3 regions of the Rhodoferax sp. GW822-FHT02A01 genome follow, and region 3 is predicted to be linked to each of the others. Evidence: predicted binding sites of a transcription regulator. Region 3 holds the regulator's gene; each other region holds the start of a gene.
The links. Region 3 encodes sigma-54, which starts transcription at its own class of promoters, with help from an activator protein. Its sites were predicted from a motif close to TGGCANGNAANCTGCTTT; they were not measured.
Positions count from the first base shown of each region.

Region 1 (10,153 bases), 110 kb from region 3:
GTTGTATTCGCCAATGATGTTGATGTCATAAGGCGTGGTGAACTCCGGCTCCACCGTGCCGATCACATAGTCCAGCAGCGCCTCTGCGCCCAGCTTGTTGCCCAGGTTCTTGGGGCCGGCGAAGCCCGGCGCGTTGACCGGGATGACCGGCTTGCCGAACTTTTCGCTGGCACGCTGGCACACCGCCTCAATGTCATCCCCCACCAAGGCGGTGACGCAGGTCTGGTAGACAAAGATGGCGGGTGGGTCGTACTTTTCCAGGATCTCGCGGATGGACTTGAACAGGCGCTTCTCGCCACCATAAATCACATCCAACTCGTTGATGTCGGTGGTAAAGCCGGAGCGGTAGATCTGCGAGTGCGAGGACGCGCTGTGCCGGTTGTCCCAGGAGTTGCCTTCGCAGGCAATCGGGCCGTGGACCAGGTGCGCCACATCGGCAATCGGTTGCAATGCGATCTTGGCGCCATCAAAGGCGCAGCCGCCAGCCGCTGCGCCGGGGTTGAGCTGCTTGGTGCAGCCCTTCTTGCGTTCTTTCTCGCTCTTGCCCTGGTTCTTGTCGCAGCCCGGTTCTTCGAACACTTCGGCAATCTTGGCTTTGAGCGATACGGACATGGACAACTCCTTGCAGGGTGGTTGATCCATCCATCGCAATTTGGGTGCCAGCCAAAATCGGCTTTTATTGGTGGTTTTGTGGGCGCAGAGACCTGCTCTTTGGCGGGTTTGAAGGCAATGCGACACAAGCCGCTGAACAGCGGGTCCGACTGCGCAATATTGCACTGCATCAACGAAATCCGTGCTTTTAGTACTTTGGTCGAATGCAGACCTTCGCAAATGCGTATATCCTTGTGATAAATGGGAAAATATCCCATTCACTCCACATCGGAACATTGGCCGTCAGTAACCCAGGGAGTCGAAACATGACAGGACGCTGGCCATTTTTTGCAAACGGGAAGGCCACCCCGCGAGCAGGCGTTGCCGCTGCGCCCGTCACGCCCCCCCAAGTCGCGAACCCTGAGCCGTTATGGGCCGAACGCCGCAAATTCATACGAGCCATTCCGGCACCGGTCGCGGAAGAACTCAACAGCGAGTCCGCCTGGGCCGAGTTTGAATCAGCGATGCAGGCTCCGGGTCCGCAAGCCAATACCTGACCAGGGACCGGACTGATTCAACGGTGAGCCCTATGAACCATTCGATCGACAAACCTCTGAAGCCGGAAACACACCTTCGGGTGCTGAACCTGAGTATTCAGAATGAAGAGGCACCATCACCAAACCCGGAGTGTGAGGTCATCGAATTTGAAGGTGAAGAAGGCTGGCAGCATTGGCGGGACTCGGTATTTGTGCAGGATTTCGAGGAATCCGTGCTCACCGCCCCAGCCCCCTTATTCAAGGCCCAAGGAGACTGACAAGACCACATACTGCCAGGGCCTGCCGGACAGGCGTTTCAACACTTTGGGCATGCACGCTATCATCGCTCCAGACTAAAAGAGTGGCGACACTCCAAAAACGCTGGATCGGAGGTGGTGTATGGACTTTTTTCGCAAAGCTCCCAAGAAGATCATTGATCCTCTGGAGCCGATTCCCGTTGGCGAAGTACAGGAGTCGGACTGGGCCGAATGGGAAGACTCGGTAGCCTTCCAGGACAGCCTGATAGGCGGTTTCCCAGACACCACCAAGCAGCCGCTGACTCCCGAAACCGAAGACATGCTGGACATCTTCGCCAACGTGAAGAAGAAGGACTCCTAGGCGGGCTCTCCCGCCCTCACTTCAATCCTGCGTGGGTAGTCTGGCACCCGCCAGATGCAACTGAATCCAGCGCTTGAGTTCAGCCACGTGCTCGGCCTCCTCATCCACAAATTCCTTGGCTAATACGCGGATCTCCGGGTCCTGTGTGGCCTCCAGCACGCTGCTGTAGAAGTTGAGGCCAGCCGTTTCGGCGTCCAGCGCCACCTGCAGCGCCTGCTCGATGCCGATGAACGGGTCCGCCGCCCAGATAGCTGCGGCTTCCGGGCTCTCGATATCGGGCCAGCGGAAGTCACTGCTCTGCAGCACCGGCAGATCGCGATAGCCCGAACGCGCACGCGCATCGCCCAGATGCAGCAGGGAGTAGTCCGCCAGACGCCGGAACAGCTTGCCGACATCCCGGTTGCCGGCGGTCATCATGGCATCGGCCAGTTGACCGAAACGCAATGCAGCCTCGCTCTCCAGCTGGATGGTGTGGGCCAGAAATTCTTCAACGCTGTTCATGGTGTTCCTTGTTCAAAACCCGATCTCAAACCACACCGGTTCCTGCTTGCGCAACTTGGCAATCAGCTCCAGCGTGGCCGGCACCAGCGACTGGATGCCATACCAGACCTCCGCACGGCGCGGCTGGCCGTCCTCTTCCAGCAACTTCTGCAGGCAGGCCCAGCCGTGCCAGTCCACCTGCACCAGGCGATCCCGCAAGGGTTGGGGCAGATGCGCCAGCGTCTGGGCCATCACCAGCAGATAACTCTCCACCCGCTCCAGCGTGTTGGGACTGGCAAACAGCTCCACTTCGCTCTGCATATGGGTCAGCAACACCGCCATGCTGTGGGCGCTGCCCTTGAGGATGTCGTATTGCATGCGCGTCAGCATGTCAGCCCCCGGCTCAATCGTCCGTCAGCACATCGAGAGCCACCAGTTGCTCATGTAGCGCATGGCGCGCGCGCCACATGGACTTGTCGGCAATGAGCGGGTCCCGTCCTTCAAAAGCTGCGATGGCCTCGGCCTCGTCCCAGTACACATAGCGCTCACGCTCCGGGCTGCCCAGGGTTTGCATCTTGTTGGCAAAGTCCTGCTTGTCATAGGCGAACCAGGCCTGTGGATAGCCCTTGGCGGGAAGCTCTATGACGTAGATCACGGCCTACTCCACGCCATCCGCATGGGCCTTGGCCCAGACCGCGTGGCGCAGTCTCTGGGTGATGCCCGCCGGGCTGGCATCAAACTGGCGCTGCGCTTCGGACAAGGCCCCCTGCACCGCGGCCGCTTCAGCCAAGGTAAAGGGCAAACGCCCGCCTGCATGCGTGGCACCCGGTACGGCCCGGGCAATGGCCTGGCGGTTGGGGTGCTCCTCCATGGGGATCAGGCTGTCGGCTTCGCGCACACCGTTCAGGCAGATCCAGCCGTCTATGACTTCCACCTTGCGTCCGTCCGATGTCGTCCTGATAAAGGTAGTGCCCATGGAAAAGCCTCCGTTGCGCAATGCGCTCTCAGAAATTCACGACGATGTCTTCATCACGCACCACCATCTGGCAAGCCAGGCGCCAGGGTGGCGGCAAGTCCTTGGTTTCGGCGTCACTGATTTGCTGCGCCGTGATCTTGCCGGCCAGCTTCAGAACTGTCTTCTCTTTTTCCGTCAGCGCCACACCGATAGGCGTGTTGCCCGACAGCACGGAAACCCGCACCTGGCAGGAACCGCATTCGCCGTTCTCGCACTCCGAGTCCAACGGAATATTGTGGGCCTTGGCCGTAGCCAGCAAGGTCTTGGTGTCACCTGCCACGGCATAGACCGTGACATCTTTCTTCAGGCGCGGCGAGCTGAAAGTTACGTTGGCCATATGTTTCTCGATAGTTCAAAGCAGTTATCAGTCAACAAGCCGTGGCGAAGCGAAGCGAGCCGCAGCGAGTTGACTGAGGTGCTGCAGCCGCCGTAGCGAGCGGGTCGAGGTTGCGTTGAAGCCCACAGCCGTACACCCGTACGGCGAGGACTGCAAACGCAAGATCGGCCCGCGCAGTAGGCGGATGCAGTGCCTCAGCGAATGATGTCGTAGGAGTAGTCGGTCTTTGCGATTTCCATGGTGTTGCCATCGAGTGCTTCAAAGAACTCGTCGAGCAACATCACCAGAACGCGCATCGCGCCGTCATAGCCCCAGGTGGCGTAGCGGTGGTAGTGGTGGCGATCGAAGATCGGGAACACCATGCGCACCAGCGGTGTCTTGGTGTCACGTTCCAGGAACTTGCCGTAGGTGTTGCCGATCATGAAGTCCACCGGCTCAGTGAACAGCAGGGAACGCAGATGCCACAGGTCGCGCTTGGGGTAGGCCTTGCAGCCCGCACCGTAGGGCGAGGAGTCAAACAGCGCCTGCATCTTGTCTGCCCAGGTTTCGGTGCCATTGGTGGACAGCACATGGGACGGTTCTGCACCGAGCTCCATCAGGAAGGCTGCATAACCCAGCATCTGGTCGGGGTCGCCATACAGGGCATAGCGCTTGCCGTGCAAGTGGGCCTGGCTGTCTGCCATGGCGTCCACCAGTTCGCCGCGTTCCTTTTCCAGCTGGGCCGGAATGGGCTTGCCGGTCAGGCGCGAGATTTCCATGAGGAACTTATCGGTGCCAGCCACACCCATGGGGGCGTTGAGCACCACGACTTCCTGGCCGTGCTCGGCGATGAACTTGCTGGTCTTTTCGCAGCAGTATTCCTGGAACACGATGGTTGCCTTGGCGTGCAGGGCGGCAATCACTTCTTCCTTGGTCGTGCCACCGGCGTACATGCGGAACTCGCCATCGGTCGGTGTGTTCCAGTTGCCGGACGGGTCGCAGATGATGTTGACCTTGACCCCAAACAGATCGAATATGCGGCGGATTTCCTTCATGTTGCCGACGACGAAGCCGTCAAAGCCACCAATGAAGTTGATGCTGTCATCGGGCACGCGCACCAGCGGTTCGGTGGTCTTGGCCTTGCCGTCCCAGAAGTGGCGCAGCACACCCAGAAGCGCATTGTCGTAACCGGTGATGTGGCTGCCCACAAAAGCGGGGGTGTGGGCAAAGGGCACGTCGAACTCTTCGGGAATGCTGCCCTTTTGCTTGCTGGTCTTGATGAAGGCGTCCACGTCGTCGCCAATGACTTCGGCCATGCAGGTGGTGGAGACGGCAATCATGTCGGGCTTGTACAGGCTGTAGGCGTTGGCCAGGCCGTCGACCATGTTGTTGAGGCCACCGAACACGGCTGCATCTTCCGTCATGGACGATGACACGCAGGAGGTGGGTTCCTTGAAATGGCGCGAGAAGTGCGAGCGGTAATAGGCCACGCAGCCCTGGCTGCCGTGCACAAAACTCAGGGTCTTGGCAAAGCCGTTGGCCACGTACACGGCGCCCAGCGGCTGGCAGGCCTTGGCCGGGTTCACAGTGAGGGAATCACGGGCAAAGTTTTTTTGCTTGTAGTCCTCGGTCTTGGTCCACTCGACGACAGACTTGATCTTGTCATCGGAGTGGTTGAATTCGAACTCCTTCTTGTCGGCGAGCATCTTCTGGTACTCGGGCTCACGAAACAGCATTTCGTGGTCAATGACTTTGTCAGCAGATTGAGACATGGCTGGCTCCAATAGATAAGTGAATCGGTGGTATGCGGATCAGGACTTCCAAGGGGCCTTGGTCAGTCCCCAGATGGGCGAGCTGATCGCCATGTCCATGTCACGGGCGAAGATGGCAAAGCCGTCGTAGCCGTGGTAGGGGCCGGAATAGTCCCAGCTGTGCATCTGGCGGAAAGGAACGCCCATCTTCTGGAACACATACTTTTCCTTGATGCCGGAGCCCACCAGGTCGGGCTTGACCTTGTCGACGAAGTGTTCAAACTCGTAGCCGGTCACGTCGTCATAGATCAGCGTGGCGTCCTTGATGTAGTGGGTGGTGCGCTGGTAGTCGTCGTTGTGGCCGAACTCGTAGCCGGTACCGACCACGACCATGCCCAGGTCCTCGTAAGCGCCGATGACGTGACGGGGGCGCAGGCCACCGATGTACAGCATCACGGTCTTGCCTTCCAGACGGGGCTTGAACTTGTCGATCACGGCCTGCATCAGAGGCTTGTACTTGGCGATCACTTCTTCGGCCTTGGCCTTGATGGTGTCGTCAAAGTGGCTGGCGATTTCGCGCAGGCTCTTCTCGATCATGGTGGGGCCGAAGAAGTTGTATTCGACCCATGGCACGCCATACTTTTCTTCCATGTGGCGGCTGATGTAGTTCATCGAGCGGTAGCAGTGCAGCACGTTGAGCTTGGCCTTGGGCGTGTTCTCGATTTCGGCAATAGTGCCGTCACCGGACCACTGGGCGATGACGCGCAAGCCCATTTCTTCCAACAGGATGCGGCTGGACCATGCATCGCCACCGATGTTGTAGTCACCGATGATGGCCACGTCATAGGGGGTGGAAACAAACTCGGGGCGCTTGTTGGGATCGGTACGGTCAAACACCCAGTCACGGATAGCGTCGTTGGCCAGGTGGTGACCCAGCGACTGGCTCACGCCGCGAAAACCCTCGCAACGCACCGGCACAATGGTCTTGCCTTCGTATTCCTTGCTCTTCTTCTTGGAGACGGCTTCGATGTCGTCACCAATCAGACCGATGGGGCACTCGGACTGGATGGAGATGCCCTTGTTCAAGGGGAACAGGTCCTGGATCTCGTCGATGATCTTGTCGAGCTTCTTGTCACCACCGAACACAATGTCCTTCTCCTGGAAGTCGGAGGTGAACTGCATGGTCACAAAGGTGTCGATACCGGTGGTACCGATGTAATAGTTGCGGCGAGCCGCCCAACTGTATTGGCCGCAGCCCACGGGGCCATGGCTGATGTGCACCATGTCCTTGATCGGTCCCCACACCACGCCCTTGGAGCCAGCGTAGGCGCAACCGCGAATGGTCATCACACCAGGCAAGGACTTGATGTTGGACTTCACGCCGCAATCGGGCTTGCCCTCTTCAAACGTACCCAGGTGCTTGGCACGGCGCTTGGCCATCTTTTCGGGATAGGCCTTCAGCACTTCATCAATCAGGGCCTTGTTGCTGGCCTTGCGCTCTTCAACGGTGGCGGTCATGTGGAAACTCCAGTAAAAAATGAATGGGTTGCTATACACACTGCGCTGCGTTCACGCGCGCCCCCTTCAGGGGCCCCGCGGATCTGGCTTTGCCAGTCCGCAGGGAGCGCCCCCTTGAGGGGGGAGGCGGCTACACGCGGTGAGCAAGCAACGGGGGTGCTTCTGTTCAGGCCGCCAGCTCAGCAGCCTTCTTGCCGACTTCGGACTCGTCGATGGTCTTCATGATTCCGAACTCCATCAGCATGTCTTCCAGTTGGTCCATGGTGATGGGGGTGGGGATGGTGCCGTTGCCCGCATTGTTGTGAACCTTCTGTGCCAGCGTGCGGTACTCACCGGCCTGCTTGGAGTCGGGTGCGTACTCGATCACGGTCATGCGGCGCAGTTCGGCGTGTTGCACGATGTTGTCGCGTGGCACGAAATGGATCAGCCTGGAGCCCAGCATGCCGGCCAGTGCTTCGGCCAGTTCCAGTTCCTTGTCGGTCTGGCGCTCGTTGCAGACCAGGCCACCCAGACGCACGCCGCCGGAGTTGGCGTACTTCAAGATGCCTTTGGAGATGTTGTTGGCAGCGTACATGGCCATCATTTCGCCGGACATGACGATGTAGATTTCCTGCGCCTTGTTTTCACGGATGGGCATGGCAAAGCCGCCGCACACCACGTCACCCAGCACGTCATAGGACACATAGTCCACGCCGTCATAGGCACCGTTTTCTTCGAGGAAGTTGATCGAGGTGATCACGCCGCGGCCGGCGCATCCCACGCCTGGCTCAGGACCGCCGGACTCCACGCAGCGGATGTCCTTGTAGCCGATCTTCATCACGTCTTCGAGCTCCAGGTCCTCCACGGAACCGGCTTCTGCAGCCAGGGACAGAATGGTGTCCTGGGCCTTTGCGTGCAAGATCAGACGGGTGGAGTCGGCTTTGGGGTCGCAGCCGACGATGAGAATCTTCTGGCCCAGGTCGCTCAGTGCGGCCAGGGTGTTTTGAGAGGTGGTTGATTTGCCGATGCCGCCTTTGCCGTAGAAGGCGATTTGCCGAAGTTTAGCCATTTCATACTCCATTCAGTAAGGTTGTAAAACAAGGTTGCGTAGCCGCGACCATGTCAGCCTGACGTGCCTGTAAGTCTTGTTATTGGGGTCACGGTTCGGCCGGACTTTTGTCCGCGCAGTCCCCTCATTGCACCTTCCGTGCCATGCTTTTCAAGCGCATTGCAAACGCCCTTTCAAACCACTTCTTCAGAGGGAAAAACGTGTTTTTCGAGGGCCATGACATCCATCAACCCGGCTTTGTTCATTTCCCTACAAAACGGGTTTGGATGTCGCAAATATTCCGTTGGCGCACGACGCGGGGCGCCATTTGTGTAGGGTTTGCAGGGTGCTGTATTGCATTTGCGGGTTGGTACGGTCATTGCTGATATAGCGGCATGAATCCCCAGCCCATCACCGCCGCACAGCCGACTTCCAGGCACTTCGACCTGTTGGGCGGGGAAGCCGTCGTGGTGAAACTGGTGGATGCCTTCTACCGGCATATGGACGCACGTAGCGACGCGCGCGGCATACGTGCCATGCATGCGCATGACTTGACTTCGACCAAGACGGTACTCGTGCGCTACCTGTGCGAGTGGCTGGGTGGCCCGCAGACCTACAGCGAGCGCCATGGCCATCCGCGCTTGCGCATGCGCCATGGCGGCTTTGCCATTGGCGTGGCCGAACGCGACGCCTGGCTGGCCTGCATGGACGCCGCCCTGACGGACATCGGTGCGGACCCTGGCCTGCACCAGACGCTGATGACTTCCTTTTTCAAGACGGCCGACTGGATGCGAAACACCGGCCCCCATCCCGCAACCATCGCAACCACAACCAAGGACTCTTCATGACCGCAACCCTCGCCCTCAAACCCACTGACGACACCGCGCTCGCTCCTCTGGAAAATGAAGGTCGCCTGCTCAACCCCCTGCTCAAGGCCGCCACCAGCAAACCCGGTCGCGTGGGTTTTCGCGGTGAACTGGCGCTGCGCTTTGCCCCCAAGCTGGCCGACGAAGCGCGTCCGCCCGAACTGCTGTGCGCACAGGCCATGGCCATTGCCAATGTGGGCGAGAAACACCTGCCCTTCTTTGCCGGCTACCTGCTGAGCTTTGAATACCTCAAGGACGTGGCCGAAACACTGGGCGACTCCTTGAGCGCCGGTGGCAAGTACTTTCTGTTCTGCAACAACATCGACCTGTCCAAGAAGTACCAGGTGCCATACAAGGGCGCCCTGTTCTATGTGCTGCCCATCGACGAGTCCACCGTCTACAACGAGCTGCTGGACCTGTTCTACCTGGAAAAGAACGACCTGAAGAAGAAGGACACCGCGGGCAAGCTCGACGCCATTGCCGACGCCGCGCTCAAGTTCGACATCACGTTTGACACCATCACCTACGCAGAAGGCCTGGAGCTGATGGGCCCGGTGCGCAACCCCAACGAAAACCGCCCGGTCTGAGGCGCTGCCCGGCCTGCCGTGGCGTACGACGATGACACGGACCTGCCCCACCGCTGGTACGCCTCCAACCTGGTGGGCGTGCCAGCGCGGGTGCTGGCCAGCACCGACTTCAATGCGCACCCCACAGCACTCGCGATTGCCGGCACCTATGAGGCCCATACCGCCCTGTTTCATCTACTCGACAGCAGCCGCGACCTGAACGAGGCCCATGACATGTTTGTGCACTACCTGACCTTGGCCTTTGGACTGCGCAAACCCGAAGCCCACGAAGCACAGGCCATGGGTGCGGCCGAACAACGCCGCTGGCGCAGCAGCTGGCGCAAGTTGCTGCAGGGCTGGGGCATGGACTCCAACGGCCCGGCAGGCGCCGTGCTCAAGGGTTGGGTGGAGAGCCGCTTTGGCCTGGTACCCAGCTTTCACAAGCAGCCGCTGCTGCGCTTTCCCTCCCCGGCCTGGGTGGTCTACCTGCAGGAGAAGGCAGCCAGCCGCTACAACAACAACAATATCCACCAGCAGCTCGACCTGCTCTACACGTATTGCCAGTGGGCCCTTCGCCGCATCCAGCAGCAGGACGGCACCAACGCACAGCACCTGCGCCTCTGGCGCGGCAGCAACCAGTGCGAGGAACAGGTGGTGGCCGGGCGACTGCAGAACCGCCGCTGCACCGTGCGCCTGAACAACCTGGTGTCGTTCAGCCTGTCGCAGGAAGATGCCTCGTGCTTTGGCGACTGGGTGCTGGAAGTGCAGGTGCCCATCGTGAAGGTACTGGTGTTCCCCGAACTATTGCCCGGCCAGGTGCTGCAGGGCGAGCAGGAAGTGCTGGCCCTGGGTGGCGACTACGAAGTGAT
Region 1 covers NZ_CP152376.1:688,824-698,976, forward strand. The annotation lists gene nifE (nitrogenase iron-molybdenum cofactor biosynthesis protein NifE) at 1-612, opposite strand, end outside; gene AAGF34_RS03250 (hypothetical protein) at 918-1,148, shown strand; gene AAGF34_RS03255 (hypothetical protein) at 1,181-1,405, shown strand; gene AAGF34_RS03260 (hypothetical protein) at 1,527-1,745, shown strand; gene AAGF34_RS03265 (ferritin family protein) at 1,767-2,246, opposite strand; gene AAGF34_RS03270 (hypothetical protein) at 2,259-2,603, opposite strand; gene AAGF34_RS03275 (hypothetical protein) at 2,629-2,880, opposite strand; gene AAGF34_RS03280 (hypothetical protein) at 2,884-3,201, opposite strand; gene AAGF34_RS03285 (2Fe-2S iron-sulfur cluster-binding protein) at 3,230-3,577, opposite strand; gene nifK (nitrogenase molybdenum-iron protein subunit beta) at 3,772-5,328, opposite strand; gene nifD (nitrogenase molybdenum-iron protein alpha chain) at 5,368-6,825, opposite strand; gene nifH (nitrogenase iron protein) at 6,992-7,873, opposite strand; gene AAGF34_RS03305 (group II truncated hemoglobin) at 8,248-8,700, shown strand; gene AAGF34_RS03310 (hypothetical protein) at 8,697-9,305, shown strand; gene AAGF34_RS03315 (NAD(+)--dinitrogen-reductase ADP-D-ribosyltransferase) at 9,324-10,153, shown strand, end outside.
Region 1: a site for sigma-54 is predicted at 8,000-8,017, ahead of nifH (nitrogenase iron protein). Genes of this name have one in related genera too.

Region 2 (10,153 bases), 1.7 Mb from region 3:
ACATCCTGCGCCAGCAGGCCATAACCGGACGCGGTCTCGTCCATGGAGCCGGTGAGCAGGCTGTCAAACATCAGGCCGCTGAGGTAGGCGGGAGCGGTGCCCTTGATGGTGAACGGGTTGTATTTGTCAAATGTGGAAGTGCGCAGATTGCTGACCAGACGCAGCTCGCCACCTTTGGGGGCCAGAGGGTTGACGTAGGCGAAATGATCAAAGCCGGCGGGATATTTGAGGTCATTCCAGAGCGCGTATCCATGGGCTGCCCAGACCGGAAAGGCACAAAGAGTCAGCAGGGAGAACAGCAAACGACGCATGCGACAATTCTGCACTAGAGACGGCATTTTTCATGAGGACCTATGGGCTTATTAGCAGGCAAAAAATTGTTGATCACCGGGGTGCTCTCCAATCGCTCCATTGCCTATGGCATTGCCAGAGCATGCCACCAGCAAGGTGCAGAGCTTGCATTCAGTTACGTCGGTGAGCGCTTCAAGGACCGTATTGCCGAATTCGCCGCTGAATTCGACTCCCAGTTGGTGTTCGATTGTGACGTTGCAGACGATGTGCAAATTGATGCGCTGTTCAAGGATTTGGCAACCGCGTGGCCCAGGTTTGATGGCTTTGTGCACAGCATAGGCTTTGCGCCCCGTGAAGCGATTGCCGGCAATTTCCTCGATGGCCTGAGCCGTGAAAACTTTCGTACTGCACACGACATCAGCGCCTACAGCTTCCCCGCCATGGCCAAGGCTGCCTTGCCCTACCTGAACGACAAGTCGGCATTACTGACGCTGACCTACCTGGGCGCTGAACGTATTCTTCCCCACTACAACACCATGGGACTGGCCAAAGCGTCGCTGGAATCGTCAGTTCGCTATCTGGCCGAAGCCATAGGCCATATGCCCGATGGGCGCTGCGTCCGTGTGAATGCCATCAGTGCCGGCCCCATCAAGACGGTGGCTGCCAGTGGCGTCAAGGACTTTGGCAAGCTGTTGGCCCATGTGGCCGACACTTCGCCTTTGCGGCGCAACGTGACGATTGACGAGATCGGCAACGTGGCTGCCTTCCTGCTCAGCGACTTGGCCAGCGGCATCACGGCCGAGGTCACCTATGTGGATGGCGGGCACAGCAAAACGATGGGCGCTGTAGCTGCCGAATGAAAAGCAATAATGCGGGTATGAAAACACCTATTCCTTTGCATCAACTTCCCTCCAAAAGCCTTTTCCAGAAGGGCGACGTTTTTGTTCTGTTCGGTGAGCTGTTCGGTCGCGGCTATGCCAACGGCCTGGTCAACGAAGCGCGCAAGGCCGGCATGCAGATCGTGGGCATTACCGTAGGACGGCGTGATGAAGACAACGCCCTGCGCCCACTGAATGCCGAGGAACTGGCCACCGCCGAACAGGCATTGGGCGGCAAGATCATCAACATCCCGCTCATGGCGGGCTTTGACCAGGATGCCCCCGCGGGCGGTCCCACGCCCACCGAAATGCTGGGCAGCATGACGCTCAAGACCTGGACGGAGCACAAGCTGGACTGGGCCCACATCGAGAAGTGCCGCGAAGTCGGCGTCAAACGCTTTACGACCGCGGTTGCAGAGGCCATGGCCCAGATCGATGCCCTGATCCCGCAAGGCCGCAACGTATTTTTTGCCCACACCATGGCCGGCGGCATTCCCAAGGCCAAAGTGTTTCTGGCCATTGCCAACCGGGTGTACAAAGGGCGCGGCGAGCGCTTCATGTCGTCCCAGGTGCTGCTCGACAGCGACCTGGGCAAGCTGATCCTGATGAACTTCGACGAGGTCTCCGCCAACACGTTTGGCCACCTCATCCAGGCCAGCGCCGCCATCCGCTCGCGCGTGGAAGCTGCGGGCGGCCAGGTTCGCTACTCGGCGTATGGCTACCACGGAACGGAAATCCTCATCGGCGACGAGTACGTGTGGCAGACCTATACCAACTACACCCAGGGCCTGGCCAAGATGCGCCTGGAGCGCATTGCGCAGGCTGCCTGGCAGCAAGGCGTCAAGGCAACCGTTTACAACTGTCCCGAAATCCGGACCAACTCCTCCGACATCTTTGCCGGCGTGGAGCTGCCACTGATCCCGTTGCTCAATGCGCTGAAAAAGGAGAGCGCCGGAGCCTGGACCGATGGGCAATGGCAGGCCTGCCAGGCCCTGTTGGTCGACGGCGTTTCGCTGGAGTCGGTGCTGCAGAAGGTGCTGGACTTCCAGACCAACCCTACGATGCAGCCTTTCCGGAATTTCGAAGCATGGCCCATGCCCAACCAACAGGATCAGGCCGACCTCACCATTGGCACGTCAGACGAAGTGCAGAAATTGCACAAGGACAGCAAGGCGCTGATAACCGACTTGCTCAGCAGCCTGGTGATTGAAGCCACAGGCCCCTTGATGTTCCGCGAATCGTCCGCGCCGACAGGCCCGGTGCTGTGGCTCAACCACGACATCATTGCCCGTCAGCTGGGCCAAATCCACGCCTGAGCTGCGTTGTAGATGGCGTCGACGTGACGCCATCTACGCTTTTTACGCCCTGACGCAGTCCGCGAAATAGTGGACCTTGCCGTCGGCATCCACCTCTTCCACCAGGCCGTGCACATCGGTCTCAAAGCCCGGGCAACGGGTATTGAACTCGCGTGAGAACTTGAGGTAGTCCACGATCTTCTTGTTGAAGACTTCCCCCGGAATCAGCAGCGGGATGCCGGGTGGGTACGGCGTCACCAGGCCCACGGTGATGCGGCCTTCCAGTTCGTCAATGGCCACGCGCTCGGTCTTGCGTTGGGCAATGTGCGCGTAGGCGTCGCTGGGCTTCATGGCCGGCGTCAGATCGCTCAGGTACATCTCGGTGGTGAGACGCGCAATGTCGTACTTGGCGTACAAGGCATGCAGGTGCTGGCAGAGGTCTGCCAGGCCCATTTTTTCGTAGCGTGGATATTTCTTGCAGAACTCCGGCAGGATGCGCCACATGGGCTGATTCTTGTCGTAGTCGTCCTTGAACTGCTGCAGCGCGGTCAACATGCTGTTCCAGCGGCCCTTGGTGATGCCGATGGTGAACATGATGAAGAAGCTGTACAAGCCGGTCTTTTCCACCACCACGCCGTGTTCGGCCAGGAACTTGGTCACGATGCTAGCCGGGATACCTGTCTTGGCGAACTTGCCGTTCAGGTCCATGCCGGGCGTAACGATGGTGGCCTTGATCGGGTCCAGCATGTTGAAGCCGGCGGCCATTTTGCCGAAACCGTGCCAGTTGGCCTTGGCGGTCTTGCTCTCGCCCTTGATGACCCAGTCAGATGCGCGGCCAATGCCCTCGTCCGCCAGCTTGTCCGGTCCCCAGACCTTGAACCACCAGTCGTCACCGTACTCTTCGTCCACCTTGCGCATGGCGCGGCGGAAGTCCAGCGCTTCGGCAATGCTTTCTTCCACCAAAGCGGTACCTCCCGGAGGCTCCATCATGGCGGCGGCCACGTCGCAGCTGGCAATGATGCTGTACTGCGGCGAGGTGGAGGTGTGCATCAGGTAAGCCTCGTTGAACAGCGGACGGTCCAGCTTGACCGTCTGCGAGTCCTGCACCAGCACGTGGCTGGCCTGGCTGATACCGGCCAGCAGCTTGTGAATGGACTGGGTGGAATACACCACGGCGTGCTTGGGGCGCGAACGCTTCTTGCCCATGGCGTGGTACGTGCCATAGAAAGGGTGGAACGCAGCGTGGGGCAGCCACGCCTCGTCAAAGTGCAGGTTGTCCACGTAGCCGTCGAGCATGTCCTTGACGGTTTCGGTGTTGTAGAGCACGCCGTCATAGGTGCTCTGGGTAATGGTGAGCACGCGGGGCTTGACCTTCTTGGCGTCCACGCCCTTGAGCAAAGGGTTGGCCTTGATCTTGGCCTGGATGGCGGCGGGCTCGAACTCTTCGCGGGGAATCGGGCCAATGATGCCGAAATGGTTGCGCGTGGGCTTGAGGAACACCGGCACCGCGCCGGTCATGATGATGCTGTGAAGCACCGACTTATGGCAGTTGCGATCCACCACCACCACGTCATCGGGCGCCACTGTGTGGTGCCAGACAATCTTGTTGGAGGTGCTGGTGCCGTTGGTCACAAAGAAGCAATGGTCGGCATTGAAGATACGCGCCGCATTGCGCTCGCTGGCACCGATGGCGCCGTCATGGTCCAGCAACTGGCCCAGCTCTTCCACGGCATTGCAGACGTCGGCACGCAGCATGTTTTCGCCAAAAAACTGGTGAAACATCTGGCCCACCGGGCTTTTCAGGAAAGCGACACCACCCGAGTGGCCGGGGCAGTGCCAGCTGTAGGAGCCGTCTTCGGCGTAATCCAGCAAGGCCTTGAAGAACGGCGGCTGCACGCCTTCCAGATAGCTCTTGGCTTCCCGGATGATGTGGCGTGCCACAAACTCCGGCGTGTCCTCAAACATATGGATGAAGCCGTGCAGCTCGCGCAGGATGTCATTGGGAATATGGCGGCTGGTCTTGGTTTCGCCGTACACGTAGATCGGCACGTCCAGGTTTTTGCGGCGCACTTCTTCTATGAAGTGGCGCAGGTTCAGCACTGCGGGGTCCAGATCGGGGCCGGGTGTGAACTCTTCATCGTCAATCGACAGGATGAAGGCACTGGCGCGGCTTTGCTGTTGCGCAAATTGACTTAAGTCACCGTAGCTGGTGACGCCCAGCACCTCGAAGCCCTCCGACTCTATGGCCTGCGCCAGGGCACGGATGCCCAGACCCGACGTGTTCTCGGAGCGAAAGTCCTCGTCGATGATGATGATGGGAAAGCGAAACTTCATGAAAGGCCTCCAACGACTGGGCGAAAATCAGCAAATAGGCGCGAAGTGTAAGTACATATGGTGTGGGTTTTATGGTGCCCCTCACTATTTGGCCCACAATGTGGCGTCATCAACACATCGGGATTCCTGAATATGGCTGAATCGACCGTCTGGTGGCTCATTACTGGAGGCGCCGTGGCAGCCGAGCTGCTGACCGGCACGTTTTACCTGCTGATGCTATCCATCGGCTTTGCGGCGGCAGCGGCGGCTGCGCATCTGGGACTGGGGCTTGCCGCGCAAATCGTGACGGCGGCTGTGGTGGGAGGTGGCGCCGTGGTGCTCTGGCACCTGCGCCAGATGAAGCGCCACAAAGAACCGGCCGCGCAGGCCAATGCCAATGTCAATCTGGACATTGGTGAGACCGTGCAGATCGACCAATGGAACCCCGACGGCACTGCCGATGTCCATTACCGGGGCGCCCGCTGGACGGCCATTCACCGTAGCGGTGTAGTCCCCAGTGCCGGTCCCCACCGGGTTGCCGAATTGGTAGGCAACCGTCTTCTGGTCGACAAGGCCTGATTCTGAATTACCCAACCTGGAAGCACCATGGAAATTGCAATCGTCTTATTGGTTATCGCAGTACTGTTCATCAGCCGCAGCGTCAAAGTCGTGCCGCAGCAGCACGCCTGGGTGGTGGAGCGCCTGGGCAAGTACCACGGCACCCTCACCCCGGGCCTCAACATCCTGGTGCCCTTTGTGGACAAGGTGGCCTACAAACACGTCCTCAAAGAAATCCCGCTGGATATCGCCAGCCAGGTGTGCATCACCAGGGACAACACCCAACTGCAGGTGGACGGCATTCTGTACTTCCAGGTCACCGACGCCATGCGGGCCAGTTATGGCTCAAGCAATTACATCGTGGCCATATCCCAGCTGGCGCAGACCAGTCTGCGTTCGGTCATCGGCAAGCTGGAGCTCGACAAGACGTTTGAAGAGCGTGACATCATCAACGCCCAGGTGGTAGCGGCCATTGACGAGGCGGCGCTGAACTGGGGCGTGAAGGTCTTGCGCTATGAAATCAAGGACCTGACGCCGCCTAAGGAAATCCTGCATGCCATGCAGGCCCAGATCACCGCCGAGCGTGAAAAGCGTGCCCTGATTGCCGCGTCTGAGGGGCGCCGCCAGGAGCAGATCAACATCGCCACCGGCGAACGCGAAGCCTTCATCGCCCGCTCCGAAGGCGAGAAACAGGCCGCCATCAATCAGGCCCAGGGCCAGGCCGCATCCATCACGGCAGTGGCGGACGCCACCGCACAGGCGATCGAACGCATTGCTGCCGCCATCCGCCAACCTGGCGGTGAACAGGCGGTGCAGCTCAAGGTTGCGGAAAAGGCGGTGGAGGCCTATAGCAAGGTCGCAGCCGACGCCACCACCACTCTCATCATTCCCGGCAATATGAGCGAAGTGTCCACGTTGATTGCAACCGCAATGAAAATGGTGCAAAGCACAAAATAGCCTGTACGCCGGATTAAACTGGGTATCCATACTGCCACGGAGATAGCCTTGCCACCCAGCGAATCCAAAGCAACCGTTTACGTCCAGGCGCCTAATCGCAGAGCAGACTCCCGCCACGCGCCTATAGACCGCGCGGCAGTCTGGTTCAATCTCGGACTGGCCATTGGAGAAACCTGCGAACTCAAAGACGTCAGCATGTCGGGTTTCGGCATTCAGTGTGACGAGTGGCAGCTGCCCGTCTTCCTGGGGGCCGAGGGCAAGTCCTTTTACTGCGTCTTGCTACTGGGTGAAGCCCACTTCGGCTGCATGGCGCGAGTCGCGGCCACCCAGGGCAACCAATACGGGCATGTCGGATTTCATTTTGAAGCCATTCCGGAGAACAGCATTCGCCTGCTGCACGGGCTGATCGAGTGCATGGCCCAGCGCGATGAGCGGATCCGCGCGTTGGAAGCCCTGACGAAGAACGCAGTGACCAAATAGGTTAGCCAGGACCACTGACGAAGGCCTCAACCCGATTGAGGTATTTCAAGGCGACGCGCGCAGTTGCTCGAAGTATGTGACGTTGACTACATCACCGCGTAGCAATGAAGACAACGATTGTTTGGATTGTTGGCAAATGCCGCTGCACCTTGCTGCATTTGGTGTTTTGTCTGGGCGCTTCGGCTTCACTTCGAAGAGTCGCATTTCCCGAGTGATACATGGCCGCCGCCACTCGCCAAGGAGCCTTGATTGCTCAATCTATTGCCGGAGTGAGGGTGACCTGTTGGCCAATTCCGCGACGATGGAAAAAACATGGCACGGAAGGTGCGGTTAGGACGTTGCGCGGACAAAAGTCCTGCCGAATCGTGGTCCTTCTAACGAGAGTCGCAGACACGTCAGGCTGACATGGTCGTGGCTACGCAACCTTGTTCTTCAACCTCTCTGAATGGATCATCCCAATGGCTAAACTTCGGCAAATCGCCTTCTATGGCAAAGGTGGTATCGGTAAATCAACCACCTCTCAAAACACCCTGGCCGCACTGAGCGATCTGGGCCAGAAGATTCTCATCGTCGGCTGCGACCCCAAGGCCGACTCCACCCGCCTGATCCTGCACGCAAAGGCCCAGGACACCATTCTGTCCCTGGCTGCGGAAGCCGGCTCTGTGGAGGACCTGGAACTCGAAGACGTGATGAAAGTGGGTTACAAAAACATTCGCTGCGTGGAGTCCGGTGGTCCTGAGCCAGGTGTGGGCTGCGCCGGTCGCGGCGTGATCACCTCAATCAACTTCCTCGAAGAAAACGGGGCCTATGACGGAATGGACTACGTGTCCTACGACGTGCTGGGTGACGTGGTGTGCGGCGGCTTTGCCATGCCCATCCGCGAAAACAAGGCACAGGAAATCTACATCGTCATGTCCGGCGAAATGATGGCCATGTACGCAGCCAACAACATCTCCAAGGGGGTTCTCAAGTACGCCAACTCGGGCGGTGTGCGCCTGGGCGGCCTAGTCTGCAATGAGCGCCAGACCGACAAGGAATACGAACTGGCTGAAGCACTGGCCGGCATGCTGGGCTCCAGGCTGATCCACTTCGTACCGCGCGACAACATCGTGCAGCACGCCGAGCTGCGTCGCATGACCGTGATCGAATACGCACCTGATTCCAAGCAGGCCGACGAATACCGAACCCTGGCCAGCAAGGTGCACAACAACGCCGGCAATGGCACCATTCCCACCCCCATCACCATGGATCAGCTCGAAGACATGCTGATGGAATTCGGGATCATGGAAACCATCGATGAAACGCAAGTGGGCTTGAAAGCTGCTGAGGTGGCCGCAGCCGCTTAATACGAGCCGGGCTGGCTCCTCGGTTTTACAAAAACACAACGCACAAACGAAAAAAGCGATTGCAGTGCAATCGCTTTTCCGTTGGGTGGGTTTTTGGGCGGATTGCTGGAACAACCCTCTTGAAGCCCGAATGAATGCTAACTATCTGGCGGAGCAGGCGGGATTCGAACCCGCGGTGGGTTTTACCCCACGCACGCTTTCCAGGCGTGTGACTTAAACCGCTCATCCACCGCTCCAGAGCCTATGATTCTAACATCAAGATCTGACTAAATTCCGCGAATTGGCAGATCAATCGTGATCGCGCTGCATGTTTGGCAAGGCCTGCTCAATGGCTTCGCGTACAGCTTCCTCTATTTGCAGATGCAAAGAAGGGAGCAGGGTGCTGAATTGCGCCTCAAACAGCTCCAGGGCTATTGAGCGCAGCTCCGCCTCCAGCTGCGGGCGCACTTGCCAGATGACTTTTTGCGCCAAGGCGTTCCGGTCAATTTGCTGCGGCACAACGTTGGTGGGTGCGGCGGGCGACGCTGATGGCGCGGGCGCCGTCCCACCTGCAGGTGGTTGCACGACCTGCGTCAGGGTAGGAACGTAGCGGGGAGGCATGCGGTTTGGCACAGTGTCACTCCCCTGCCCTGGTTGTCAGATCATGCCGAGTGATGGTGTAGCCCAATTCCGTATAACGCTTCCAGCGGCGACGCGCCTGGCTGCGATCCTGCTCATCGGTACTGACCACTTCAATCACCCGCTGGAACTGCTCAAAGCCCTGGGGCACATCGTCCGACAGATTGACCAGGATCGGCACATCGGCATGCAAGGGCTGATCCGCACTCTGCAGCAGGACTGCCGAACGGGCTTTGACTGCGGCTGGTGCCGTAGCGTCGCAATGGGTGATGAAATCCACCGGCCCCAGATTCCAGAGCGCCTTGTCCAGTTCTCCCACCATCTGCGCACTGGAGCGCACCAGCAAGCGCGCGCCCGTGGCACTGGCTTTGCGCAGCAGCCGGCAGGTGTAGACCAGCCTGTCCGGCGCACCGAAGTGAAAGGCTATTTCGGTCACTTGTCTACTTGGCTGCCGCTTGTGCGGGGGTCAGGAGGTACTCGACCAACAGTCCTACGGGGCGACCGGTCGCGCCCTTGGCTGCCCCACTCTTCCAGGCAGTGCCCGCAATGTCCAGGTGCGCCCACGGATACTTTTCCGTAAAGCGTTGCAGATACTTGGCCGCGGTCACGGCGCCTGCCGCACGACCAGCCACATTGGTCACGTCGGCAAACTGGGTCTTGAGGCCCTCGGCATATTCCTCGTCCAGCGGCATGCGCCAGCACAGGTCCTGCGCAGCATCGCCGGCAGCGCCCAGCGCCTGGGCCAATGCCTCATCCGAAGAGAACAATCCGCTGCGAACCGCACCCAGTGCCACCACACAGGCACCAGTGAGCGTGGCAATGTCAATCACCGCCTTGGGTTTGAAGCGCTCGGCATAGGTGAGTGCATCGCACAGCACCAGGCGACCTTCTGCATCGGTGTTGAGAATTTCGATGGTCTGGCCGCTCATGCTGGTCACCACATCGCCGGGTTTGACGGCACGGCCATTGAGCAGGTTTTCGCAGGCGGGGATCAGCCCCACCACGTTGATGGCAGGCTTGAGCTCGGACAGCGTGCGGAACACGCCCAGCACGCTGGCGGCCCCGGACATGTCGAACTTCATTTCGTCCATCTCGGCTGCAGGCTTGATGGAGATGCCGCCGCTGTCGAAGGTGATGCCTTTGCCCACCAGAACCGTCGGCGCCGCAGACTTGGCCGCGCCGCTGTACTTCAGCACGATGAAGCGCAGAGGCTCTTCCGATCCCTGTGCCACGGCCAGGAAGGCGCCCATGCCGAGTTTGGTAACGGCCTTCGCGTCCAGCACATCACAGGTGATGCGGGCATGTTTTGCCAGGCTTTGCGCAGCTTTTGCCAGCACCGTGGGCGTCGCATGGTTGGCCGGACGGTTGGCCCATTCCTTGGCAAACTCCACTCCCGCAACCACCGCGGTGGCGCGCT
Region 2 covers NZ_CP152376.1:4,380,156-4,390,308, reverse strand. The annotation lists gene AAGF34_RS20820 (extracellular solute-binding protein) at 1-311, opposite strand, end outside; gene fabI (enoyl-ACP reductase FabI) at 354-1,151, shown strand; gene AAGF34_RS20810 (hypothetical protein) at 1,169-2,485, shown strand; gene AAGF34_RS20805 (arginine/lysine/ornithine decarboxylase) at 2,528-4,798, opposite strand; gene AAGF34_RS20800 (NfeD family protein) at 4,931-5,356, shown strand; gene AAGF34_RS20795 (stomatin-like protein) at 5,384-6,292, shown strand; gene AAGF34_RS20790 (PilZ domain-containing protein) at 6,341-6,772, shown strand; gene nifH (nitrogenase iron protein) at 7,231-8,118, shown strand; tRNA gene AAGF34_RS20780 (tRNA-Ser) at 8,265-8,354, opposite strand; gene AAGF34_RS20775 (hypothetical protein) at 8,407-8,589, opposite strand; gene AAGF34_RS20770 (DNA polymerase III subunit chi) at 8,735-9,172, opposite strand; gene AAGF34_RS20765 (leucyl aminopeptidase) at 9,177-10,153, opposite strand, start outside.
Region 2: a site for sigma-54 is predicted at 7,086-7,103, ahead of nifH (nitrogenase iron protein). Genes of this name have one in related genera too.

Region 3 (10,153 bases):
CTTGGCCATGCGTCCGGCCACCATGTCGAACTTGAACAGCCGGCATTCCAGCGGGCCATTCCACATCGGCACGCGGCGTGACTCTTTCAGGCGCATCTTGCCAGGCAGCTTGAGGTCTGGCGTGAGCATCCAGGCAGTCCAGCCGGAGAAGTTTTTCTTCCAGTGGCTGGCCAATTGGGTGAAGAAGGCCACACCGTCTTCGGTCTCGGCCAGTTCGCGGGCGCCATAGCGGGCCTGCACGCCCTCACCGGCCACACCGCCAATGCCGATGCGCTCGCCGTAGGGTGGGTTCAGCAGCATGACGCCACCGCCTTCGATGGGTGGCATGCGCTGCAGGGCGTCACCACCACGGAACTCGATGACATCGGCCACGCCCGCGCGCTCCGCGTTGCGCTGCGCGAAGTCGACCATGCGGTGCGACACATCGCTGCCGTAGATCAGAGCTTTCTGGCCGGGCTCGGGCTTGACCACGGCGTCAGCCGCTTCCTGCTTCATGGCCTGCCAGACCTTGGGCTGGAAGGGCACAAACTTCTCGAAGGCAAAGCGGCGCAACGAGCCCGCCGCAATATTGCAGGCAATCTGCGCGGCTTCGATGGCAATGGTGCCGCTGCCGCAGCAGGGGTCGTACAAGGGCATCAGGTCGTCGTCACCATCGGCCCAGCCGCTGGCGGCGATCATGGCGGCTGCCAAGGTCTCTTTCAACGGCGCATCGCCCTTGTCCTCGCGCCAGCCCCGCTTGAACAATGGCTCACCGGACGTGTCAATGTAGAGCGAGCAGCTGTCAGTGGTGAGGTGGGCATAGATGCGCACATCGGGCCACTGTGTGTTGACATCAGGACGCACGCCCCCCGAAGTCTCGCGGAAGCGGTCGCAGACGGCATCCTTGACCTTGAGTGCTGCAAAGTTCAGCGACGTCAATGGGCTGTGCTGGGCGGTGACCTCGATCTTGATGGTCTCGCGCGGTGTGAACCAGCGCTCCCACGGCACCGCCATGGCGGCGCGGTACAGGTCCTGCTCGTTGCGGTATTCGGTGTACGACACCAGCACCAGCACACGCTGTGCCAGGCGGCAGTACAGGTTCAGGCGCATGGCGTCCGTGAACGATGTGCGCACGGCCACACCGCCACGCTGCTTGGTGATGCAACCGGGCGGCAGGCCGGTGATGCGCAGGATTTCGGGCGCGAGGTAATCCTCCACACCGGCGGCGCAGGGAAGAAAGAGTTGCAGTTGGTTCATAGCGCCTTGCGCAGGGATGCGGGGGCGATCTTCAGCCCCTCGCGGTATTTGGCCACAGTGCGCCGGGCACATTCAATACCCTGCTCCTTGAGCATCTCGGATATCTGGTTGTCTGACAGCGGCTTCTTGGCACTTTCGGCGCTGATGAACTGCTTGATGAGTGCACGCACCGCGGTGCTGGACGCATTGCCGCCGGACTCAGTGCCCAGGCCGGAGCCGAAGAAGTACTTCAGCTCAAAGGTGCCAAAAGGCGTTGCCATGTACTTGGCGGTGGTCACGCGGCTGATGGTGGACTCGTGCAAGCCCAGTTCGTCGGCGATCTCACGCAGCACCAGCGGGCGCATGGCCAATTCGCCATGGGTGAAGAAGCTCTTCTGCCGCTCCACAATCGCCGTGCTCACGCGCAGGATGGTGTCAAAGCGCTGCTGGATGTTCTTGATGAACCAACGCGCCTCCTGCAGCCGTTGCTGCAGCGCGGCGTGGCTGGCGCTGTCCTTGCCACCGCGGTGGTTGCGCAGCACATTGGCGTAGATGTCATGCACCTTGAGGCGCGGCATCACATCGGGATTGAGCATGACGCGGAACTTGGGTGCAGCCGCCTTGTTGGCGTTGGTCACCGGCACCACCAGCACGTCGGGCACCACGATGTTGCGCTCCACGTCGATAAAGCGCCGCCCCGGCTTGGGTTCCAGCCGCGCAATCTGCGCTATGGCCTCGCGCACCAGGGCATCGCTGCCCACGCCCAATTGCACCAGCCGCTTGATGTCACGGCGCGCCAGCAATTCCATGGGCTGCTGGCAAATGCGCAGGGCCACTTCCAGTTGCTCGCGCTCTTCGTCTTCCAGGTCCGGATTGCGCAGCAGAGCTTTCAATTGCAGACTGAGGCACTCGCTCAAATTGCGGGCACCGACGCCAACCGGCTCCAGGCTTTGCAGCAGTCCCAGGGCTACCGAGAAATGGTGCACCAGGTCGTACAACTGCTCTTCATCCTGCGGGTTCAAGGTGCGGGCCAGGTCCTCGAGCGGCTCTTCCAGATAGCCGTCATCGTTGAGCGACTCGATCAGGAAACGCAGCGCGGCAGCGTCTTCGGCGCTCAGGCGCAAACCCAGTGTCTGCCGATGCAGGAAGGCCTGCAAGCTCTCCTGCGTGCGGGCCAGCTCGGTGGCGTCCTTGTCTTCGTCGCCAGTGAGGTTATTGGTACTGGCCTTGGCCTCGACGCCCCACTCGCCGTCGTCCGGGGTCATTTCGGTGGTGCCGTCGCCTTCCCAGTCGATGCCTTCGTCCCCGCTCAGGGGACTGTTGTCTTCATCACTGCTGGTGGAGGCCACGGTGCTGCTGCCCAGGTCGGGCATGGTGGCGGAAAACTCCACATCCTTGTCGCCTTCACTGACCGGCGTATCCGCCTGTGCGATGCCGAACTCTTCCCGCTCGGCATGGTCCTCACCCAGTTCCAGAAAAGGGTTCTCGTCCAGCATCTGCTCCACTTCCTGGCTCAGTTCGAGCGTGGAGAGCTGCAGAAGACGGATCGACTGCTGCAACTGGGGCGTGAGCGCCAGATGCTGGGAGACGCGTAATGAGAGACCTTGCTTCATTACATCTTGAAGTTTTCACCCAGGTACACGCGGCGTACCTCGGGGTTGTCAACAATTTCCGAAGGCGTGCCTTCGGCCAGCACGCGGCCATCACTGATGATGTAGGCGTGGTCGCAAATGCCCAGGGTCTCGCGCACATTGTGGTCGGTGATGAGCACCCCGATGCCGCGCGCCTTGAGGAAGTTGATGATGCGCTGGATCTCGATCACCGCAATCGGGTCGATGCCGGCAAACGGCTCGTCCAGCAGGATGAAACGCGGCCCGGTAGCCAAAGCGCGGGCAATCTCCACGCGCCGCCGCTCACCGCCCGACAAGGCCAGCGCCGGAGACTCGCGCAAGTGCTCGACCCGCAATTCCTGCAGCAGATTGGTCAGCCGCTTCTCGATCTCCGCGCTGCGCAATGGAGTGCCGTCTTCGTCGCGCTGCAGTTCCAGCACGGCGCGCACGTTGTCTTCCACATTGAGCTTGCGAAAAATCGAGGCTTCCTGCGGCAGGTAGCCCAGCCCCAGACGCGCGCGCCGGTGTATGGGCATGGACTCGATCGAATTGCCGTCGATGGAGATGTCTCCTCCACTGGCCCGTAGCAGTCCCACGATGATGTAAAACGAGGTGGTCTTGCCAGCGCCGTTGGGACCCAGCAGGCCCACCACTTCGCCCGTACGCACGGTCAGAGACACGTCCTTGACCACCTGGCGCTTGCCATAGGACTTTTGCAGATGTTGCGCCGTCAAGTTCCCCGCAGCAAAACCACTCACTTGGCGGCCCCCCCCAGGGTCGCGGATGGTTTGAGCGGCAACGGGGTTGCGGCAGGCGCCGGAGCACTGGCTTCGGGCTTGGGGGTCAGCATGACCCGCACGCGACCGGTTCCCAGGGCGCCTGTCGGTCCCTTGGTGTTGGCGGCACCATCGACCGTAAACAGGTCGGTGAGATTTTCATAAACGATGACACCGCCGGTGATTTCATCGGCCAACGTGGCGCCACGCAGTCGGCGCAACTGCGCCTTGCCGGTGAAGGTCACGGTATCGGCCTTGCCGTCATAGGTGATGGTTTCGCCCTCCCCCTCGATGAACTCGTCCAAGGCTTCGCGCTTCTGCCGGTAGAAGGCCAGCTTGTCTGCGGAACCGGTGGCAACGCCAAATTGATATCCGTCAGGATCCTGGCGCACATCCAGCCGATCTGCGCGGATCACGATGGTTCCCTTGGTCAGCACAACCTTGCCGGTGAATACGCTGACCTGCTTGAGGTCGTCATAGCGCAGCGCGTCGGCCTCGATGTTCATGGGCTTTTTCTGGTCGGCTTTTTCGGCGCGCACGCCACCGGCTGCAAACAGCAGCGTAGCAATCACCAACGAGAAAAGAATGTGTTTTTTCATAAAGGCACGAAACTTGCACACAGTGCGCACGGCCATTGTAGCGAGCGCATGGCATGTTTTATGCCTTGACGAAAATTGAATCGTGTGTGCGGGATTACCCGCAGAAGTTCAACCTACGGTGTTGATGCGGGAAACCAGCTCTTTGACCACCGTGTCGGCCCGCTCATTGGGTACCTGGCAGGTTCCAGCATTTTCATGGCCACCCCCACCGTACACCAGCATCAAGGCACCGATATTGATGCGCGAGGTCCGGTTGGTGATGGATTTGCCCACCGCGCAGACGGTGTTTTGCTTTTGCACGCCCCACATCACATGGATGGACACGTTGGCCTGGGGAAACAGCGCATACACCATGAAGCGGTTCACCGCGTAGATGGTGTCTTCGTGGCGCAGGTCCAACACCACCACGTTGTTGTGGACCGTGGAACACAGCTGCAGCTGGGCTTTGGCCTTCTGGGCATGCTCGAAATACAACTCCACCCGCTCCATCACGTCGGGCAGCTTCAGTATGTCGTCAATGCCATGGGTGCGGCAGTAGTCGATCAGATCCATCATCAGCTGGTAGTTGCTGACCCGGAATTCGCGGAAACGGCCCAGGCCGGTACGCGAATCCATCAGGTAATTCAGCAGCACCCAGCCAGTGGGGTTGAGGATTTCATCAACACTGAACTGCGCGGAGTCACCCTTGTCGACGGCCTCCATCATTTCATTGAAGCGCGCGCCAAACTGGGCGGTGCCACCGTAATGTTCAAACACCACCCGCGCAGCCGATGGCGCATCCGGGTGGATCACATGGTTGGCGGCAACATCGTTGCGCAAGGTCTCTGACGCATGGTGGTCAAACGACAGGTGCACCCCCGGGACGTAGGGGAGATTGGTGGTGATATCGCGGCTGGTGACCTCGATCTTGCCATCCTGCATATCCTTGGGATGGACGAACTTGATGTCATCAATCAGGTTCAGCTCTTTGAGCAAGACGGCGCATACCAGGCCGTCAAAGTCACTTCTTGTAATAAGCCTGAACTTGGAATCCGACATGGCGTATGCCCCGCTGAGTGATTGATATTGCAATCATTCTAGTTCGGGGATACGTCACTTGTCACCCGCGACCGTGGACCCGGCCTCAGGGTTTTCCTATTTGCCGCTGCGCACTGTCGCAGCCAGGGCTTCAACGACCTTGATAGCCTTGTCCATGCCCTTGGCCAGAGAACCGTCCACGTAAAAACGGCCGGCCACACCCAGCGCGGGCACGCCTTCGACCTTGTAGCTGTTCTGCAATTGCGTTCCCTTGCTTGCCTTGGCGGCAACGCTGAAGGAGTTGAATTGTTCGGTGAACTTGGCAACGTCCACACCCTGCTTGCCCACCCACGCCAGAATGGCAGGCGCCTTGGATAAATCCTGCTTTTCCACGTGGATGGCAGCAAAGACCTTGGCATGCAGCTTGTCCACCAGGCCCATGGCGTCCAGGGCGTAGAACAGGCGCTGCTGCGGCACAAAGTCATCGCGGAATGCCACGGGCACGCGGCGAAAGGCCACATCCTTTGGCAGCTGCTTGATCCAGCCTTCCAGCATGGGCTCGAACGCGTTGCAGTGCGGGCAGCTGTACCAGAAGAATTCCACCACTTCTATCTTGCCTGCAGGCGCCTCTACCGGTGCGCGCGGGTCCACCACCAGGTAGTCCGTCCCAGCCTCGGGCTTGGCAGCGTCGGCGTGGGCCGCGGCACTCCACAGGGTGGTTGAAGCCACGGCAGCACCGCCGGCCAGCAGGGAAAAATCACGACGTTTCATATCACTCCAGTCTTGTTCGAATCTATGGTCTGTCCATCAGACAAAGGTTATCTCACCCAGGTAAAGAAGCGTTAACGCTGCACCCGGACCAGGGCGGTATCCAGACCCGCCTTGTCCAGCTTTTCCTTGGTCTTCTCTCCATCTTCCTTCTTATCGAAAGGCCCCACCCGCACGCGGTACACCGTGCGCCCGGACTGCTCACGCTCCGAAATCTTGGTTTCGATGCCGCTGAGCGACAGCTTGGCACGCTGGCTCTCTGCATCTTCTGCCGTGCGGTAGGCGCCCACCTGCACCCAATAAACAAAGGGCTCGGCATCCGCTGCCGCAGTCTTGGCCTTGGCCAATTCACCGATCGGGTCTGCTGAAGCCGCGGCCTTGGCTTCGGGCTTCTTGGCATCTGCGGCCTTGGCATCGCTGGCTTTGGCATCCGGCGCCTTGGCTTCGGGTTTGGTCGGTGCTGCAGGGGCACTGGCGACCGGAGCCGCCGGCGTGACGGGGCCTGAAGCCGCGGGCTGCGGCGGCTTGACTGGGTTCTTGCCATACAAGGGCGCGTTGGGGTCCCAGTCCTTGTTCTTCTTGGCCTCTTCCGCATCCTGGTCGGCACTGCGGGTCTGGCCCTTGTTCATGAAGGGAACGGGCACTTTGGTGACGTACACAGCCACACCCAGAGCCACTGCCAGGCCCACCACCACACCAATAATGAAACCCAGAATGGTTCCGCCGCGCTGTTGCTTCATGCCTTTGAGTCTCTTGAAAGAAATTACATCTTCTGTGGAGCGCTCACGCCCAGCACAGCCAGTCCATTGTGCAACACCTGTGCGGTTGCGGCCACGAGCGCCAGTCGAGCCAGCTTGACGGCTTCGTCATCCACCAGGATGCGCTCGGCATCGTAATAGCTGTGGTAGCAGGCGGCCAGCTCGCGCAGGTAGAACGTGACGTCGTGCGGGGCAAAGTCCACGGCCGCCGCAGTGAGCATTTCGGGGTACTTGGCCAGCAGCAGCATCAGCGCCTGGGCCTGCGGGCTGGTCAGGGCCGACAAATCCACCTGCGCCAGGCTGGCCCGATCACCGCCCCAAGTCGCCAGAACCGAGCAAATGCGTGCATGGGCGTACTGCACGTAATAGACCGGGTTGTCGTTGTTCTTCTGTACCGCCAGGTCCACGTCAAAGGTGTACTCGGTGTCCGGCTTGCGGCTAAGCAGGAAGAAGCGCACCGCATCCTTGCTGGTCCATTCAATCAGGTCACGCAGCGTCACATAGCTGCCGGCGCGCTTGGATATCTTGACTTCCTCGCCACCACGGACCACCCGCACCATGGTGTGCAAGACATAGTCCGGGTAGCCCTGGGGAATGCCGACATTGGCGGCCTGCAGACCGGCGCGCACGCGGGCAATGGTGCCGTGGTGGTCGGTGCCCTGGATGTTGACGACCTTGGTAAAGCCGCGCTCCCACTTGGCGATGTGGTAGGCCACATCCGGCACAAAGTAGGTGTAGCTACCGTCCTGCTTGCGCATCACCCGGTCCTTGTCGTCCCCGTAATCGGTGGACTTGAGCCACAGCGCGCCGTCCTTCTCGTAGGTCTTGCCAGCTTCCTGCAATTTCTTCACAGCGGCGTCCACACGGCCACTGGTATAGAGGCTGCTTTCCAGGTAATAGTTGTCAAAACGGACCGCAAAGGCCTGCAAATCCAGATCCTGCTCATGGCGCAGATAGGCCACGGCAAACTGGCGCATGCCGTCCACATCGTTCACATCGCCGCTGGCGGTGAAGCTGCGGTCGTCGGACTGAACGGTCTTGCCCGCCAGAAAGTCTGCTGCAATATCGGCAATGTAATCACCGTTGTAGGCTGCGGCATTCTCTCCACTGGGCCACTCGGCGTCACCAGGCTTGAAACCCTGCGCACGCAAATGTGTGCTGGCGGCCAGGGTGTTGATCTGCACGCCTGCGTCGTTGTAATAAAACTCGCGGTAGACATCCCAGCCCTGGGTGTCGAACAGGTTGCAAATGGCATCGCCCAGCGCGGCCTGACGGCCATGACCCACGTGCAACGGGCCCGTGGGGTTGGCGGACACAAATTCCACCAGCATGCGCTGGCCGTTGGACGACTGCTTGCCAAACTGCTGGCCCTGGCCCAGTACCTCGCGCACTACTTCCTGCTTGGCAGCAGGCTTGAGGCGGATATTGATAAAGCCCGGCCCGGCGATCTCCACCGCATCCACCCAGCGCTCAAAAGCCGGTTGGGCGCGCAGTGCAGCACACAGGTCTTCGGCCAGTTGGCGCGGATTGCGCTTGAGCGGTTTGGCCAGTTGCATGGCCGCCGTGGTGGCAAAGTCGCCATGGGCCGCCACTTTGGGGGATTCAAAGGCTGCTTTGGCACCAGCGCCAGCAGAGAGGTTTTCAAGACAGGCGGAAAGCGCCAGCAAGAGTTCGTTTTTTACAGACAACATAGCCGCTGATTTTAAGCGGGGGGCTTTTTATCCGTGTTTTGCTGGTCAACGGGTTTGCAAAACCCTACGTTATGTGCTGGAATCCCCCCGGATTCCGACGTAATGGCAGGCCTCCTGCCCAACCTTTTTGAGGAACAACGATGAAGAAAATTTTGACTCTCCTGGCTTTGGGTATGGCATTGACCGTGGGCGTAGCCCATGCAGCGTCCGATCAGCAAAACAAGATGAAGACCTGCAATGCAGACCCCAAGGCAAAAGAACTCAAGGGTGACGAGCGCAAAGCATTCATGAAGGAATGCCTGAGCGCCAAGAAAGAAGAACCTGCCAAGCCTGCCACCCAGCAGGACAAGATGAAGACCTGCAACGCCGACGCCAAGACCAAGGCGCTCAAAGGCGACGAACGCAAGGCCTTCATGAAAGAGTGCCTGAGCGCCAAGTAATTCTGCGTTGCGCCGTCGCAAGCGGCGATGGAGCCCCTACCGGGGCCTCAAGCAAAAGGCCCGAACTGTTACAGGTTCGGGCCTTTTGCTTTTTGCGCTGACCGGGAGGCGGATGCTGTCAGGCGAAACCCACCGCAATGGCGGCAAACAAGGTGAATCCCACCCAATGGTTGGCGCGGAATGCCTTGAAGCAGCCTTCCCGGGTACGGTCCTTGATCAGCGTGGCATGCCACACCACCTGCGCCAGCACCACCACCACACCCAGCCACCATGCCCAGCCACGCGGTTGCGGAACAATCGCCCAGGACCAAATGGCAAGCTGCACCAGATAAAAGGACAACACGGCCACCACGTCCCAGCGCCCCAGCGTGATAGCGGAGGTTTTCATGCCGATGCGCAGGTCGTCATCGCGGTCCACCATGGCGTACTCGGTGTCATAGGCCAAAACCCAGAACAGATTGCCAATGAGCAGCACCCAGGCCAGCAAGGGCACCTGCGACTGCACCGCGGCAAAGGCCATGGGAATGCCAAAGCTAAAGGCTATCCCCAGCACCGCTTGCGGCATGGAGACATGGCGCTTGGCGTACGGATAAATCAGCGTCACAGCCAGGGCGGCAAACGACCAGGCGAAGGTGGTGCTGTTGGTAGTGAGTACCAACCCAAGGGCCAGCAGCGCCAGCACGGCGCCTACGGCCAACGCCTCCTGCACCGAAATCTTGCCGCTGGTGACGGGCCGGTTCGCCGTGCGTTTGACATGCCGGTCAAAGTTGCGGTCGGCCACGTCGTTGATGCAGCAGCCGGCGCTGCGCATCAGGATGGTGCCCAGCACAAACACTGCGGTCAGATGCCAGCCGGGAAAACCACCGGAGGCAATCCAGAGAGCGGACAAAGAGGGCCAGAGCAACAAAAGCCAGCCGGCGGGCCGGTTCCAACGGATCAGATCCAGATACAAGGCAAAACGCGCACTCACGATAGACGGGTCACTCCTGGCAATTCACAGGCATAGATTGCGTTGCGCAACTCTGCAATGGCTTCATAACGGGTAAAACTGCGCCGCCACGCCAGCACCACGCGTCGTGTGGGCGGTGGTCCTCCTTTGTCGTCGGTGACCGGAAGGTACTTCACAAAGGCGTCTTCATGGCGGCGCTTCTTGGATTCCAGTGCCTCACGCGGTACGCTCAGGCGCGGCACCAGTGTGATGCCCATGCCGGCTGCCACCATGTGCTTGATGGTTTCCAGGCTAGAACCCTCGAAACTCTTGCGTATGCCTTCGGCGTCG
Region 3 covers NZ_CP152376.1:582,729-592,881, forward strand. The annotation lists gene AAGF34_RS02695 (class I SAM-dependent RNA methyltransferase) at 1-1,236, opposite strand, end outside; gene rpoN (RNA polymerase factor sigma-54) at 1,233-2,828, opposite strand; gene lptB (LPS export ABC transporter ATP-binding protein) at 2,828-3,583, opposite strand; gene lptA (lipopolysaccharide transport periplasmic protein LptA) at 3,580-4,200, opposite strand; gene AAGF34_RS02715 (exopolyphosphatase) at 4,309-5,238, opposite strand; gene AAGF34_RS02720 (thiol:disulfide interchange protein DsbA/DsbL) at 5,335-5,988, opposite strand; gene AAGF34_RS02725 (SPOR domain-containing protein) at 6,060-6,725, opposite strand; gene argS (arginine--tRNA ligase) at 6,749-8,434, opposite strand; gene AAGF34_RS02735 (PsiF family protein) at 8,575-8,874, shown strand; gene ubiA (4-hydroxybenzoate octaprenyltransferase) at 8,993-9,844, opposite strand; gene AAGF34_RS02745 (LysR substrate-binding domain-containing protein) at 9,841-10,153, opposite strand, start outside.